DNA from 2 places in the Psychrobacillus sp. FSL K6-2836 genome. Region 2 is predicted to be linked to the other one. Evidence: a T-box and tRNA genes for the amino acid it is inferred to sense, from the RefSeq annotation. Region 2 holds a T-box; the other holds one or more tRNA genes.
What was found. A T-box is a leader RNA that pairs with one kind of tRNA and senses whether it is charged. The one in region 2 lies ahead of serS (serine--tRNA ligase), so its partner is inferred to be a tRNA-Ser.
Positions count from the first base shown of each region.

Region 1: it encodes a tRNA-Ser, which carries the amino acid that the T-box ahead of serS (serine--tRNA ligase) is inferred to sense. The anticodon was not compared.

Region 1 covers NZ_JBBOOM010000001.1:3,615,004-3,623,378, reverse strand. The annotation lists gene menD (2-succinyl-5-enolpyruvyl-6-hydroxy-3-cyclohexene-1-carboxylic-acid synthase) at 1-196, opposite strand, end outside; gene MKY37_RS17510 (isochorismate synthase) at 189-1,550, opposite strand; gene MKY37_RS17505 (1,4-dihydroxy-2-naphthoate polyprenyltransferase) at 1,703-2,614, shown strand; tRNA gene MKY37_RS17500 (tRNA-Glu) at 3,186-3,257, opposite strand; tRNA gene MKY37_RS17495 (tRNA-Ser) at 3,264-3,354, opposite strand; tRNA gene MKY37_RS17490 (tRNA-Asn) at 3,362-3,436, opposite strand; tRNA gene MKY37_RS17485 (tRNA-Ile) at 3,441-3,517, opposite strand; tRNA gene MKY37_RS17480 (tRNA-Gly) at 3,523-3,596, opposite strand; tRNA gene MKY37_RS17475 (tRNA-Phe) at 3,604-3,679, opposite strand; tRNA gene MKY37_RS17470 (tRNA-Asp) at 3,883-3,958, opposite strand; tRNA gene MKY37_RS17465 (tRNA-Met) at 3,962-4,036, opposite strand; tRNA gene MKY37_RS17460 (tRNA-Ser) at 4,090-4,182, opposite strand; tRNA gene MKY37_RS17455 (tRNA-Ile) at 4,193-4,269, opposite strand; tRNA gene MKY37_RS17450 (tRNA-Met) at 4,276-4,349, opposite strand; tRNA gene MKY37_RS17445 (tRNA-Ala) at 4,373-4,448, opposite strand; tRNA gene MKY37_RS17440 (tRNA-Pro) at 4,461-4,537, opposite strand; tRNA gene MKY37_RS17435 (tRNA-Arg) at 4,543-4,619, opposite strand; tRNA gene MKY37_RS17430 (tRNA-Leu) at 4,635-4,723, opposite strand; tRNA gene MKY37_RS17425 (tRNA-Gly) at 4,739-4,813, opposite strand; tRNA gene MKY37_RS17420 (tRNA-Leu) at 4,831-4,915, opposite strand; tRNA gene MKY37_RS17415 (tRNA-Lys) at 4,941-5,013, opposite strand; tRNA gene MKY37_RS17410 (tRNA-Thr) at 5,020-5,095, opposite strand; tRNA gene MKY37_RS17405 (tRNA-Val) at 5,111-5,186, opposite strand; rRNA gene rrf (5S ribosomal RNA) at 5,212-5,327, opposite strand; rRNA gene MKY37_RS17395 (23S ribosomal RNA) at 5,449-8,375, opposite strand, start outside.
Region 2 covers NZ_JBBOOM010000001.1:2,174,599-2,182,973, reverse strand. The annotation lists gene guaB (IMP dehydrogenase) at 589-2,055, shown strand; gene MKY37_RS10185 (serine hydrolase) at 2,199-3,533, shown strand; gene pdxR (MocR-like pyridoxine biosynthesis transcription factor PdxR) at 3,562-4,974, opposite strand; gene pdxS (pyridoxal 5'-phosphate synthase lyase subunit PdxS) at 5,079-5,969, shown strand; gene pdxT (pyridoxal 5'-phosphate synthase glutaminase subunit PdxT) at 5,971-6,564, shown strand; T-box leader at 6,588-6,806, shown strand; gene serS (serine--tRNA ligase) at 6,862-8,136, shown strand; gene tadA (tRNA adenosine(34) deaminase TadA) at 8,158-8,375, opposite strand, start outside.

The DNA.
Region 1 (8,375 bases), 1.4 Mb from region 2:
CAATCCCCAGCGCAAAATAACCAGCAGAACGCTCATCTATTTGACGATAAAATTGAAAACCCTCACTTTTGGCAAATGCATAAGCAAGTGGAGTAGACCTTGAACCAGGACACATAACAATATCCTGAACCCCTGCCTGTTTAATCGTTTCTACAAAGTGATTGACATAAGATGTTAAATACTCGATGTTAGTCATTCATATTTCCTCCAAGTGTTCGAAGCATCGGACGGAACTTCACTCGTGTCTCCTCAAATTCATCCAAGGATGATGATTCGGCAACAATTCCACCACCTGCATATAAATAGGCATGTTCATTTTCCACTAAAGCGGAACGTATCCCAACAGCGAACTCACCGTCTCCTTCAGCATTGATCCAGCCAATAGGTGCAGCATAATATCCACGGTTCATCTGTTCAGACTCACGAATAATCTTAATCGCATCCTGACGAGGCTCTCCCCCTAATGCTGGAGTTGGATGTAAAGCCTGTACTAGCTCGAATAGCGAAGAATCCTTTTTAAGATTCCCTTCTATCGGAGAATATAGATGCTGAATATCTCTGATTTTCATAAGCTTTGGTCTAGTAGGTACTTTAATATCCTCACAATATTGCATAAATACTTTCTTAATCATTTCAACTACATATTTATGCTCACCTAAATTTTTGGAATCTGACAATAAAGAATCTCCTAGCTCTTTGTCCTCGAGAGAATTTTTCCCTCGTCTTATAGAACCCGCTAGTCCAGCAGATTGTGCTTTATCATTTTCCACTTTTACTAATCGCTCAGGTGTTGCACCAAAAAAGATTTTCTCATCATTCTCTATACCAAACAAATAACTCTCTGGTTGTTCCATTGAAGTATTATATATTGCTGTAGCTGGAGAGAAATTATCGTCAAATGTTAGTTTTAGTGATCTTGCAATTACTACCTTTTGTACTTCATCTTCTCTTATTCTTTTCGTTACATCCTCCACCGCATGCAAATACTCATCCTTCAAGCGATCTTCTCGGTTGATTAGGGTTGGTTTGGCATGTACCTTTAACTCTTTTACTTGAGCAGTGTGTATTAGTGTGTCTCTTTCTATACGTAGCTGTTCAAAAGTTTCCGTGCTCTTCGCTTCATCCGTAATATAGTGAATATTTACAAATGCTTGGTCATGTCGAATAACTAACTGAAATGTAGATACGACAAAGAATGCAGACGGAAATGTATCCCATTCCGACTTAATCTTGTTTTTCGGATCAAACGCGAATCCCCCAAAAAGAATAGGAGATACATCTGCTTTTTCCTTTAATGATGACTGGCATAGTTCCTTCCACTTCATATCAATATCCTTGTATCTATCATCTTCTAAATTATTTGTAATTGTATGGGCATGTCCCAACCCTACTAAAGTGAGCGTTTTCTCTTTGTTTTGCCAAAAATAACGTTTCCCTTTATATATTTCGTCCCCTGCCTCAAAAAAGGCTTGTGCGGATAATCTTGATACTTCTATCGTTTCCGTATAAAAACGGTATTTTGTATTAATGGCACCGGTAGTTTTCGGCATAAATATGACCTCCGTTTAATAACTACTCTTTTATCTAGGATAATTAATTTACTCTACCCTTAATCATACATCTTTCTACACATTTCAGCACACATTTAGCCATAAATATATGCTAAAATTGAGTTTGGATTCTTTTAAAGGAGAGAAAAATGATGTCACACGAATTTCAAGCAGATAAAGGCTGGCGTGTTTGGTGGAAATTAACAAGACCACATACTCTAACTGCCTCATTTGCTCCTGTTTTCTTAGGTACAATGATTGCCCTATATGAGGCTAAAATTGACTGGTTATTATTTATAGCTATGTTACTAGCATGTCTACTCATACAAGCTGCTACAAATATGTTTAACGAATATTATGATTTTGTACGAGGCCTCGATAGCGAGGAATCGGTAGGTATCGGTGGAGCTATTGTCCGTAATGGTGTAAAACCCAAAACTGTCATGCAATTAGCCCTATTATTATATATAATAGCTGCCTTATTAGGAATCTATATTTGTTACGAAAGCTCCTGGCTATTATTAGTAGTTGGTGCGATTTCTATGGCAGTGGGATATTTCTACACAGGTGGACCTTACCCTATTTCTAGTACTCCCTTTGGAGAACTATTTAGTGGGTTGTTTATGGGTATGTTAATTGTTTTAATTGCCGTTTATATTCAAGTTGGTTCAGTGCCAGTATTTGCTGTTTTATTATCTGTACCAAGTGCCCTTCTTGTTGCTGGGATAATGCTTTCTAATAATATTCGAGATTTAGTTGAAGATACTGTAGGTGGTCGAAAAACGATGGCTATATTAGTTGGTCGAAAAAACGCCATTACTATTCTAGCTTCTTATTTTGTATTATCTTACCTATGGATCATTGGTTTAGTACTTCTACAAATAATCACCCCATGGAGTTTATTGGTCTTATTAAGTCTGAAGAAACCAATACATGCGATTAAATTGTTTAAGCAAACAGAAAATCCAGTTCAAGTAGCACCAGCTATGAAAGATACTGCACTGACAAATACGATTTTTGTGTTTCTATTAGGAATAGGTTTACTGATTGGCTATTATTTATAACAATTAAAATAAAAACAGATGAGGGGTTATTTACCTTCTCATCTGTTTTTGTTTATATAATGTACGCTAATCTAGTTTTCTATCTACATATTATATTTGGTTCGAAAAACCGGTAAATAGACGCCCGGTACTTTTATAGCGTTTTTATATCCATCCCCCTCCTTCAACTTTAGGAACTAGGTTAATATAGCTTTTGGGAAGAAACTCATTCCAATCTTTTAATGAGGATGACGTTCTAAGAACGCTACATCGTATCACGACGACTGCCTAATCCGCATCGCGCGGCCTCCGAAGATACAATTTCAGTTGCACCTTTCCTTCTATATTAGATAAACAGTTACTATTTCTCTGTATTACCACTATTATAAAACTAAATCTACTCCCTATATAGTAGCTATTGAAACATTCTTTAAAGTATTACGAACGCTCGGTTCGCAGCATGATATTCCATATACGTTCTTATTTTTCTAGGAAAGTGCAAGCGCCTATGTATAACAGCAGAAATAGTTAATAGTAATGAAATGCAAATATAAAAAAAGGTAACCAATGAATGGTTACCTTTTTTTGAGTATGACCCCTACGGGATTCGAACCCGTGTTACCGCCGTGAAAGGGCGGTGTCTTAACCGCTTGACCAAGGGGCCTATATATGGCGGAGAAGGAGGGATTTGAACCCTCGCGCCGGTTGCCCGACCTACACCCTTAGCAGGGGCGCCTCTTCAGCCACTTGAGTACTTCCCCATATATATGGCTCCGAAGGTAGGACTCGAACCTACGACCAATCGATTAACAGTCGATTGCTCTACCACTGAGCTACTTCGGAATAATGGTGGGCCTAAATGGACTCGAACCATCGACCTCACGCTTATCAGGCGTGCGCTCTAACCAGCTGAGCTATAGGCCCATTATTGGAGCGGGTGAAGAGAATCGAACTCTCATCATCAGCTTGGAAGGCTGAGGTTTTACCACTAAACTACACCCGCATTACTATGGTGGCTCAGGACGGAATCGAACCGCCGACACAAGGATTTTCAGTCCTTTGCTCTACCGACTGAGCTACTGAGCCTCTTCAGTTTGCACTAAGCTACGCATCTCTTCGTCAACTTCACTCGTTCAATCAGTCACGTACTTTAGTACGCTCCTTCTTTCGCTCGATTGCTTCCTCGACCTGCTTGCTTATTCCAAACTTCTAATCGATTTACGCTAAGCCTTTTGCTTATCCTAAATCAATAATTAATATGTATAAGGTTTGAAACTTATATAAATAAATGGCGGTCCCGACCGGGATCGAACCGGCGATCTCCTGCGTGACAGGCAGGCATGTTAACCGCTACACCACGGGACCATTTGGTTGCGGGGACAGGATTTGAACCTGCGACCTTCGGGTTATGAGCCCGACGAGCTACCACTGCTCCACCCCGCGACAATACAATACTTAAGGATAATTTATTACTTCCACAAACAATAAGATGAAAATGGAGGAGGAAGAGGGATTCGAACCCCCGCGCGGTATGACCCGCCTGTCGGTTTTCAAGACCGATCCCTTCAGCCAGACTTGGGTATTCCTCCAAGATATTGTTGGTGGACCTTGCAGGACTCGAACCTGCGACCGGACGGTTATGAGCCGTCTGCTCTAACCAACTGAGCTAAAGGTCCTTAAGATGGCGGCAGAGGGAGTCGAACCCACGACCTTTCGGGTATGAACCGAGTGCTCTAGCCAGCTGAGCTACACCGCCAAGATTTTCAAACTTTTTATAAATGGTGGAGCCTAGCGGGATCGAACCGCTGACCTCCTGCGTGCAAGGCAGGCGCTCTCCCAGCTGAGCTAAGGCCCCAAAAATAATAACTGGTCGGGAAGACAGGATTCGAACCTGCGACCCCTTGGTCCCAAACCAAGTGCTCTACCAAGCTGAGCTACTTCCCGTTATATGGTGCGCTCGGCAGGACTCGAACCTGCAACCTCTTGATTCGTAGTCAAGTGCTCTATCCAATTGAGCTACGAGCGCAATGTTTCATAAAAGTGGTGCCGAGGACCGGAATCGAACCGGTACGGTAGTCACCTACCGCAGGATTTTAAGTCCTGTGCGTCTGCCAGTTCCGCCACCCCGGCACTTTAGTGAATCTTTGGAGCGGAAGACGAGGTTCGAACTCGCGACCCCCACCTTGGCAAGGTGGTGTTCTACCACTGAACTACTTCCGCTCGGTTATTAAATTAAATGGTGCGGGTGAAGGGAGTCGAACCCCCACGCCTTGCGGCGCTAGATCCTAAGTCTAGTGCGTCTGCCAGTTCCGCCACACCCGCAATATATATTCACTATAAAAAGTGATGAGCCATGTAGGATTCGAACCTACGACCCTCTGATTAAAAGTCAGATGCTCTACCAACTGAGCTAATGGCTCGAAAAATGGTGCCGGAGAAAGGACTTGAACCCTCAACCTACTGATTACAAGTCAGTTGCTCTACCAGTTGAGCTACTCCGGCAGGAGTAAAATATTATGGTGGAGGATGACGGGCTCGAACCGCCGACCCTCTGCTTGTAAGGCAGATGCTCTCCCAGCTGAGCTAATCCTCCTGGGTAATTTATGTATTATTTGCAAGCCCAGCGACGTCCTACTCTCACAGGGGGAAACCCCCAACTACCATCGGCGCTAAAGAGCTTAACTTCCGTGTTCGGTATGGGAACGGGTGTGACCTCTTTGCCATCATCACTAGACCTGAATAATTATTGAAAGACAAGTTTTATTATAACAACCCTGTAGAATATTGCAAGAGTTTTTTAATAAAAAATTTATTCTTTCAAAACTGGATAAACGACATTGTTACGATAAACAAATTTGGTTAAGTCCTCGATCGATTAGTATTCGTCAGCTGCACATGTCGCCACGCTTCCACCCCGAACCTATCTACCTCATCGTCTTTGAGGGATCTTACTTACTTGCGTAATGGGAAATCTCATCTTGAGGGGGGCTTCGTGCTTAGATGCTTTCAGCACTTATCCCGTCCACACATAGCTACCCAGCGATGCTCTTGGCAGAACAACTGGTACACCAGCGGTGTGTCCATCCCGGTCCTCTCGTACTAAGGACAGCTCCTCTCAAATTTCCTACGCCCACGACGGATAGGGACCGAACTGTCTCACGACGTTCTGAACCCAGCTCGCGTACCGCTTTAATGGGCGAACAGCCCAACCCTTGGGACCGACTACAGCCCCAGGATGCGATGAGCCGACATCGAGGTGCCAAACCTCCCCGTCGATGTGGACTCTTGGGGGAGATAAGCCTGTTATCCCCGGGGTAGCTTTTATCCGTTGAGCGATGGCCCTTCCATGCGGAACCACCGGATCACTAAGCCCGTCTTTCGACCCTGCTCGACTTGTAGGTCTCGCAGTCAAGCTCCCTTCTGCCTTTACACTCTTCGAATGATTTCCAACCATTCTGAGGGAACCTTTGGGCGCCTCCGTTACACTTTAGGAGGCGACCGCCCCAGTCAAACTACCCGCCTGACACTGTCTCCTACCCGGGTTACGGGTATGGGTTAGAATTTCAATACAACCAGGGCAGTATCCCACCGACGCCTCCTCCGAAGCTGGCGCTCCGGGCTCTATGGCTCCTGCCTATCCTGTACAAGTTGCACCAAAATTCAATATCAAGCTATAGTAAAGCTCCACGGGGTCTTTCCGTCCTGTCGCGGGTAACCTGCATCTTCACAGGTACTATAATTTCACCGAGTCTCTCGTTGAGACAGTGCCCAGATCGTTACGCCTTTCGTGCGGGTCGGAACTTACCCGACAAGGAATTTCGCTACCTTAGGACCGTTATAGTTACGGCCGCCGTTTACTGGGGCTTCAATTCGCACCTTCGCTTGCGCTAAGCACTCCTCTTAACCTTCCAGCACCGGGCAGGCGTCAGCCCCTATACTTCACCTTACGGTTTTGCAGAGACCTGTGTTTTTGCTAAACAGTCGCCTGGGCCTATTCACTGCGGCTCTTCAAGGCTATTCACCCTAAAGAGCACCCCTTCTCCCGAAGTTACGGGGTCATTTTGCCGAGTTCCTTAACGAGAGTTCTCTCGCTCACCTTAGGATTCTCTCCTCGACTACCTGTGTCGGTTTGCGGTACGGGCACCTATCACCTCGCTAGAGGCTTTTCTTGGCAGTGTGAAATCAGGAACTCCGGACATACGTCCTCGCCATCACAGCTCAATGTTATAGAATGCGGATTTGCCTACATTCACACCTTACTGCTTGGACATGCATAACCAACAGCATGCTTACCCTATCCTTCTGCGTCCCCCCATTACTCAAACGGTGGTTTGGTGGTACAGGAATATCAACCTGTTATCCATCGCCTACGCCTATCGGCCTCGGCTTAGGTCCCGACTAACCCTGAGCGGACGAGCCTTCCTCAGGAAACCTTAGTCATACGGTGGACGGGATTCTCACCCGTCTTTCGCTACTCATACCGGCATTCTCACTTCTAAGCGCTCCACCAGTCCTTCCGGTCTGACTTCAACGCCCTTAGAACGCTCTCCTACCACTGATACCAAAGGTATCAATCCACAGCTTCGGTGATTTGTTTAGCCCCGATACATTTTCGGCGCAGCGTCACTCGACCAGTGAGCTATTACGCACTCTTTAAATGATGGCTGCTTCTAAGCCAACATCCTGGTTGTCTAAGCAACGCCACATCCTTTTCCACTTAACAAATACTTTGGGACCTTAGCTGGTGGTCTGGGCTGTTTCCCTCTTGACTACGGATCTTATCACTCGCAGTCTGACTCCCAAACATAAATCATTGGCATTCGGAGTTTGTCTGAATTCGGTAACCCGGGATGGGCCCCTAGTCCAAACAGTGCTCTACCTCCAAGATTCTAACGTTTGAGGCTAGCCCTAAAGCTATTTCGGAGAGAACCAGCTATCTCCAGGTTCGATTGGAATTTCTCCGCTACCCACACCTCATCCCCGCACTTTTCAACGTGCGTGGGTTCGGACCTCCAGTAAGTGTTACCTTACCTTCATCCTGGACATGGGTAGATCACCTGGTTTCGGGTCTACGACCACATACTCATTCGCCCTATTCAGACTCGCTTTCGCTGCGGCTCCGTCTTCTCAACTTAACCTTGCATGTAATCGTAACTCGCCGGTTCATTCTACAAAAGGCACGCTATCACCCATTAACGGGCTCTAACTACTTGTAGGCACACGGTTTCAGGATCTATTTCACTCCCCTTCCGGGGTGCTTTTCACCTTTCCCTCACGGTACTGGTTCACTATCGGTCACTAGGTAGTATTTAGCCTTGGGAGATGGTCCTCCCGGATTCCGACGGAATTTCACGTGTTCCGCCGTACTCAGGATACACTCAAGAGAGAATGAATTTTGGACTACGGGGCTTTTACCCTATCCTGCGGACCTTTCCAGATCGCTTCGTCTAACTCATTCCTTTGTAACTCTATGTAGAGTGTCCTACAACCCCAAGAGGCAAGCCTCTTGGTTTGGGCTATTCCCGTTTCGCTCGCCGCTACTCAGGGAATCGATTTTTCTTTCTCTTCCTCCAGGTACTTAGATGTTTCAGTTCCCTGGGTGTGTCTCAGATGCGCTATGTATTCACGCAAATGTACTGCTCCATTACGAACAGTGGGTTTCCCCATTCGGAAATCTCCGGATCAAAGCTCACTTACAGCTCCCCGAAGCATATCGGTGTTAGTGCCGTCCTTCGTCGACTCCTAGTGCCAAGGCATTCACCGTGCGCCCTTATTAACTTAA
Region 2 (8,375 bases):
AGTGCTTAGTTTTGTTCAGTAGCAAAATGGTCTCGGATAACCTGATTTACTTGCCCTTCGAATCTCTTAAAACTAACAATTATGGACATAGAGAGTCTTTATTACAATTCTTCTAGCACTCGAAGGCCACTGTAGGTGTAGGTCAAGCTTTTGCAATGAGCTTTGCATATTCGTATAGAACAATGCTAGAGCTCTCAAAATGTATATTCGGAGCTACCAACGGTAATGATGTAACAAAATCAGTTCAGAGCACTCCGGAAACAGAAAAAAAATAGGTTATATCTCTTAAAAGACACTTACACTTTCTTATAAATGTTGCTATTTTTGATCTGAAGATCATAGTTTCTTTAGAATACTAATCTACTAAATAGAAATTACGGTGAAAATACTCATCTGACTTTGCTCTAGTAAACGTTTAAATATCCATTAATTTATATAACTATTATGCTAGTTTAACCAAAACATTAACTCTTTCTCACTAAAGCGAGAAAAGTCCGAATAAACATATTATTCAAGGTTTCTTGACACTTGTGTGAAGCGCTGATAACCTTGTAATAATATTTATTTAACGAGGAGGAATTCAGCGAAATGTGGGAATCTAAATTTCAAAAAGAAGGCTTAACATTTGATGATGTTTTATTAGTTCCAGCTCAGTCAGAAGTATTACCAAAGGATATCAATTTATCAGTGCAATTAACGTCTAAAATTAAATTAAATATCCCGATGGTTAGTGCTGGTATGGATACGGTTACGGAAGCTAAAATGGCGATTGCAATGGCACGTCAAGGTGGACTTGGAGTTATCCATAAAAATATGAGTATTGAAGAACAAGCGGAACAAGTTCAAACTGTTAAACGTTCTGAAAATGGTGTAATTACAGATCCTTTCTTTTTAACTCCAGAACATCAGGTATATGATGCTGAACATTTGATGGGGAAATATAGAATTTCAGGTGTCCCTATTGTAAACAATGAAGAAGATTTACAATTAGTCGGCATTATCACTAACCGTGATTTACGCTTTATTCAGGATTACTCTTTAAAAATTGATGATGTAATGACAAAGGAACAATTGGTAACAGCTTCAGTTGGAACAACTCTTGAGGATGCTGAAAAAATTCTTCAACAGTACAAAATTGAAAAGTTACCTATCGTTGATGAAAGTGGAATACTAAAAGGTTTAATCACAATTAAGGATATTGAAAAAGTGATTGAATTCCCTAATGCTGCAAAAGATCATCATGGGCGTTTGTTAGTAGGAGCTGCAGTAGGAATTACGAAAGATACAATGATAAGAGTACAGAAACTTGTAGAAGCACAGGTAGATGTAATTGTTATTGATACGGCACATGGTCATTCTCAAGGTGTTATGGATACAGTAAAAGAAATTCGTAATGCATATCCGGAATTGGATATTGTTGCTGGAAATGTTGCTACTGGTGAAGCAACAAAGGCTTTATTTGAAGCAGGTGCCGATGTTGTCAAAGTTGGTATTGGACCTGGGTCTATTTGTACAACTCGTGTTGTAGCAGGAGTTGGGGTTCCTCAAATTACAGCTATATACGATTGTGCTACAGAGGCTCGTAAGGCTGGTAAAACAATTATTGCTGACGGTGGTATTAAGTATTCAGGCGATATCGTAAAAGCGTTAGCTGCGGGCGGACATGTAGTTATGTTAGGTAGCTTACTTGCCGGTACGACAGAAAGTCCTGGAGAGACAGAAATCTTCCAAGGCAGACGTTTTAAAACTTATCGTGGAATGGGATCTATTGCGGCTATGGAAAAAGGTTCAAAAGACCGTTATTTCCAAGAGGATGCAAAAAAACTAGTTCCAGAAGGTATTGAAGGTCGTCTTCCTTATAAAGGACCACTTTCTGATACTGTTCACCAATTACTAGGTGGTGTTCGAGCGGGAATGGGGTATTGTGGGACAGGAACACTTGAAAGTCTACGAGAAAATGCACAGTTTATCCGTATGACTGGTGCAGGATTACGTGAAAGTCACCCACATGATGTTCAAATTACAAAAGAGGCTCCAAATTACTCTCTATCATAAGTAATTTCGTAATATAGAAACTTTTGCACTCATTCGTCGTCTTAAACTAGGTCGAATGGGTGCTTTTTTGTGTACAAGTGTCCCTACCGTGCTAAAGTGTGATAAAATGGGCAATGATAAAAACAAAAGGTGGAGGTACGATAGTGAAGAAGGTTTGGATGACATCAATGATAAAATGGCTAGTACTTCCGATGTTTCTTGTGTCAGTAGTATGTGGTATGCCTGCTGCTACAAAAGCAGAGGAAAGTTTGAATTTAAATGTAGATGCAGCAATTTTAATCGATGCAGAAACAGGAAAAATTCTATATGAAAAGAATTCTGAGTCATCGTTAGGTATAGCGAGTATGACGAAAATGATGACGGAGTATTTGTTATTTGAAGCAATAGAAGAAGGTAAAGTAACATGGGATCAACAATACAATGTCAATGAATATACATACAAAATCTCTCAAGATCGTCGTTTAAGTAATGTACCACTACGTGAGGACGGCAGTTATTCTATTCAAGAGCTTTATGAAGCGATGGCTATATACTCAGCAAATGCAGCAACTATTGCCATTGCTGAAACAATTGCAGGCACCGAAGAGAATTTTGTGAAGTTGATGAATGAAAAAGCAGCAGAAATGGGCTTAGAAGGATATAAATTTGTCAATTCTTCCGGTTTAAACAATGAAGACTTGCAAGGAATGCATCCAGCAAGTACCAGTCCTTCTGATGAAAACGTTATGCCAGCAAAATCAGTAGCAACTCTAGCTTATTATTTAATGAAAGATTTTCCTGAGGTTTTAGAAACAACAAAGATTGCTAAGAAAACATTCCGTGAAGGAACTTCTGATGCAATAGAGATGAGTAACTGGAACTGGATGTTACCAGGTCTAGTATATGAATATGAAGGTGTAGATGGATTAAAAACTGGAACAACAGAATTTGCAGGACATTCCTTTACTGCAACTGCTCAAAAGAACGGAATGCGTGTTATTTCTGTCGTAATGAAAGCAGTCGATGCAGATGGTAATGGCTCGTATAAAGCCCGTTTTGATGCAACAAGAGCCTTATTGGATTACGGATTCTCCCAATTTTCTAAAGAAGAAATTGTTCCAGCAGGATTTAAAATTCCAGAACATGAAACACTAGAAGTAGAAAAAGGGAAAGAGGATACAGTAGCTATAGCTGTGAAGGATCCTATTTCTATGGTCATTAAGACAAATGAAAAAGAATTGTACAAGCCTGTATTTACAGCAAGCAAAGAAAAGCTTGAAGCAGATATTAAAAAGGATACAGTCGTTGGTAAAGTTCACTTAGAGAAATCCGAAGGAACGGACTATGGCTATATAATTGACCAAGCAGCGGAAACGGACGTAGTAACTACTGAGGCTGTAGAACGTGCTAGTTGGTTTAGCTTGATGTTCCAAGGTATTGGTAAGTTTTTCGCAAACTTATGGAATAGCACAACAGACTTTATAGGTGGATTATTTTAAATAACAAAAACACTGTAGCTCATTGGAGTTACAGTGTTTTTGTTATTTCTAAAGCATGCATTAATTGATGAATGGAAGAAGCAACCTCCTCTACTTTTAATCCCCCAAATCCTAATACAAGCTTTGGAGCCGTCTTCTCCTCTAATTCCGATGAAATGTATTCCTGAAGCCCATATATCCGAATGTCTGCTTGTTCCGCAAGATTTACTAAATCTGCCTCTGTTCTAGTTGTATGAATCGTTAGCAGTATATGCATACCTGCTTGCTCTCCCGAAATTGTAACAGTTGGTTCGTATTGCATAATAGTTTTCGTAATAATCTCTAACTTTCGCTTATAAATTTTTCTCATTTTATTTAAATGTTTTGCAAAGTATCCATCCTCCATAAAGTTTGACAGTAAGTGTTGATCCATTCGAGGAACCGTAGCAGAATAATAGGAAAATCGTTGTTTATATTGGGAGAGTAGTGATTTTGGTAATACTGCATAGGCTATTCGTAAAGAGGGCATTAGTGACTTAGAAAACGTACTTAAATAAATGACCCTTTCATTTTGATCGATACCTTGGAGGGAAGGAATTGGCTTACCTGTATACCTAAACTCGCTATCGTAATCATCTTCAATAATATATCGATTATCCTGCTGGTATGCCCATGCGAGTAACTGACTGCGCCGAGTTGCGGATAATACTGCTCCTGTCGGAAATTGGTGGGAGGGAGTTACATACATCACATTGGCAAAAGACTGTTCTAGTTTAGCGACTACGACCCCATCGTCATCTACTGGAATAGGTACAGATTTTCTACTATCTTCAAAAAACAAATGGTGCGTAAGAGGATATCCGGGATTTTCAAATCCATACACTGCTTTATCTCCAAGTAAATGAATGATGAGTGGCATAATTTGTTCAGTACCTGAGCCTAGGATAATCTGTTCAGGCGTGCTTTTCACTCCTCTAGATTGGAACAAATAAGAAGAGATTTGCTGACGCAATCCATAATCTCCTTGAGGATGCCCTAGCTGAAGAAGGTCTTTGTTTTCATCATTTACAATATCCTTTGCATATTTTCTCCAAGTCGCAAAAGGAAATGAATCTGTATCGATTTTCCCTGGAGAAAGATCAATAGAAAAGGAAAATGTATCACTCGCTTCCTGCATTATGATGGGAGTATCCTGTTCAATAATAGCTAATTCCTCTAAATTTTGAACGAAGTATCCACGTCTAGGTTCAGAGGAGATAAATCCTTCAGCAACTAATTGGCTATAGGCAAATTCAATCGTTGTTTGACTAACAGCTAAATAATCAGCTAGCTTTCTTTTAGAGGGAAGCTTAATACCTTCTTCAATTGTTCCGTTTATAATTGCTTCTTTTATAGCACTATATAGTTGTTCATATAGTGGAGTTTTTGATTCTTGTACTAGCTGAAACATTAAGAAATCCATCATTGCTCCTATCTGACCACTTCATTTAATTTGTTTCTGACGCTTTTCGTAGGGTCATAATTTATTATACTAAAGTTTATAAAGATAATGGAGGGAAAATAATTATGGCAACTAATTTAACAGGAACAGATCGAGTAAAAAGAGGAATGGCTGAAATGCAAAAGGGTGGCGTTATTATGGACGTTATTAATGCTGAGCAAGCCAAAATTGCCGAGGCAGCAGGTGCAGTTGCAGTTATGGCATTAGAACGAGTACCATCCGATATTCGTGCAGCAGGAGGAGTAGCTCGTATGGCCGACCCCCGCATTATGGAAGAGGTAATGGGAGCAGTAACAATTCCAGTGATGGCCAAAGCGCGTATTGGTCATATTACAGAAGCACGTATTTTAGAAGCAATGGGTGTTGACTATATTGATGAATCAGAAGTACTAACTCCAGCAGATGAAGAATATCATCTACGAAAAAGTGAATTTACAGTACCTTTTGTATGTGGATGTAAAGATCTTGGAGAAGCAGCACGAAGAATTGGTGAAGGAGCTTCAATGCTTCGCACAAAAGGAGAACCGGGTACAGGGAACATTGTAGAAGCAGTGCGTCATTTACGTAAAGTAAATGCACAGGTTCGTAAAATAGTACATATGAGCGAAGATGAACTAATGACGCAATCCAAAAATTTGGGTGCACCATATGATGTTTTATTACAGATTAAACATGCTGGTAAATTACCGGTTGTAAACTTCGCAGCAGGTGGAGTAGCGACTCCTGCAGATGCGGCTCTAATGATGGAGCTTGGAGCAGATGGTGTATTTGTAGGGTCTGGGATTTTCAAGTCAGAAAGTCCAGAGAAATTTGCTAAAGCAATTGTAGAAGCAACAACACATTTCAGAGATTATAAATTACTTGTAGAGATTTCAAAAGATTTAGGAATCCCGATGAAGGGAATCGAAATTTCTCGTTTATCCGCCGCAGATCGTATGCAAGATAGAGGGTGGTAATATGGTTAAAATAGGTGTTCTAGCTCTTCAAGGTGCAGTTAGCGAGCATATTTTCTCAATTGAAGCAAGTGGAGCAAAGGCTTTAACAGTAAAAAGTGTGGAAGACTTAGCGTTAGTGGATGGACTAATACTCCCTGGAGGAGAAAGTACAGTAATGCGAAAGCTGATTGATCGATTTGATATGTTAGAACCACTACAGAAGTTTGCATTAGATAGGAAACCGATGTTTGGAACTTGTGCAGGCTTAATCCTACTTGCTAAAGACTTAGTGGGGTATGATTATTCACATTTAGGTGCTCTGGATGCTACTGTAGAACGTAACTCTTTTGGGAGACAGGTGGATAGCTTTGAAACAGATTTATATATTGAAGGTGTTGCAGATGGTTTTCCAGCGGTATTTATACGAGCACCACATATTGTAAATGCAGAGGGAAATGTAGAAATACTGGCAACTTATGAGGATAGAATCGTGATGGTAAGACAAGGTCATTTGTTAGGATGTTCTTTTCATCCCGAGTTAACTGATGATCATCGGATTACGGCATATTTTATAGAGATGGTAAAGGAAAGTCTTGCAAAAGAAGTTAACGTATAGTAAAGTATGAGTAATTTCATGAATCAAAAACGATGATAGGAAGCAGTAACAAGCACGTTTTTTTTAGAGAGTCAGCGGGTGGTGGAAGCTGATATAAACACTTGTGAATCCGTCCTTTGAGTTGTGCGACTGAATGATTAGTAAGTCGTGCCGGTTGAAAAGCCGTTACAGAACAAGTAAGTGGATTCGGTCGATGACTGGATCAATCAGGGTGGCAACGCGGGTATGCTCTCGTCCCTTTTCATGGGATGGGGGCTTTTTTGTCGTTTTTTCGAAAATTCTAAGGAGGAATTATATATGTTGGATGTAAAATTTGTACGAGAGAATTATGAAACAGTAAAAGCAAAACTAGCTAAGCGTGGAGAAAATATTTCAGAGTTTGATCAATTCCAACCTTTAGACCAAAAGCGTCGTGAATTGATAGCGAAAACAGAAGTGTTGAAGGCTGAAAGAAATGAGTTTTCTCAAAAAATATCTTTGATGAAACGAAATAAAGAAAATGCAGATGATCTTATTGCACGTATGCGTGAAGTAGGAGATGAAATAAAAGCATTAGACGATGAGTTACGTGACGTTGAAGAAAAGTTTGAATATATGATGATGCGTATCCCTAATGTTCCACATGACAGTGTGCCAATCGGTGACTCTGAGGATGATAACATAGAAATATTTAAATGGGGAGAAGTTCCTTCATTTGATTTTGAAACAAAAGCACATTGGGATATTGCGACAGACTTAAAATTAGTAGATTTTGAACGTGCTGCAAAAGTGACAGGAAGTCGATTTGCATTTTATCGTGGTTTAGGAGCTAGACTAGAACGTGGATTGTTAAACTTCATGATGGATTTGCACGCAGAAGAGCATGGCTATGAAGAAATGCTTCCACCTTATTTAGCAAACCGTACAAGTTTAACAGGCACGGGGCAACTTCCAAAATTTGAAGAGGATGCTTTCCTAATCGGGGAAGAGGATTACTTCTTAATACCAACAGCAGAAGTACCTGTAACGAACTTTTATAGAGATGAAATATTAGATGGGGCTGAACTTCCGCAGGCATTCACTGCTTTTAGCGCTTGTTTCCGTTCAGAAGCAGGTTCTGCTGGTCGCGATACTCGTGGATTAATACGTCAACATCAATTTAACAAAGTCGAATTAGTTCGTTTTGTGAAGCCTGAAGATTCTTATGAGCAGCTAGAACTTTTAACTGGTCATGCCGAAAAAGTTTTACAACTGTTAGGTCTCCCATATCGTAAACTTCATATGTGTACAGCAGATTTAGGCTTTACAGCTGCGAAGAAATACGATTTAGAAGTTTGGTTGCCAAGTTATGGTGAATATAAAGAGATTTCTTCTTGCAGTAACTTTGAAGATTTTCAAGCTCGACGTGCAGGAATTCGTTTCCGCCGTGAAGCTGGAGGGAAACCAGAGTACGTGCATACTTTAAATGGTAGTGGATTAGCACTCGGACGCACGGTCGCAGCTATTTTAGAAAATTACCAACAAGCAGATGGAACAGTAATAGTTCCAGAAGTTCTTGTTCCTTACATGGGTGGAAAAACAGTTATAAAATAATTAAAAGAAGAACCAGATTCGCTACAAACAGCGTTTCTGGTTCTTCTTTTGTTCGCGAAGATTACGAAAAAACTGAGTGAGTATATTGCCGCATTCCTCTGCTAAAACGCCTTCTGTCACTTCACAGCGGTGGTTAAATCGATCATCATTCAATAGTCGGTAAAGAGAATCGACACAGCCTGCTTTGGCGTCTCTTGCTCCGTATACTACTCGAGGAATACGGGACTGTAAAATGGCTC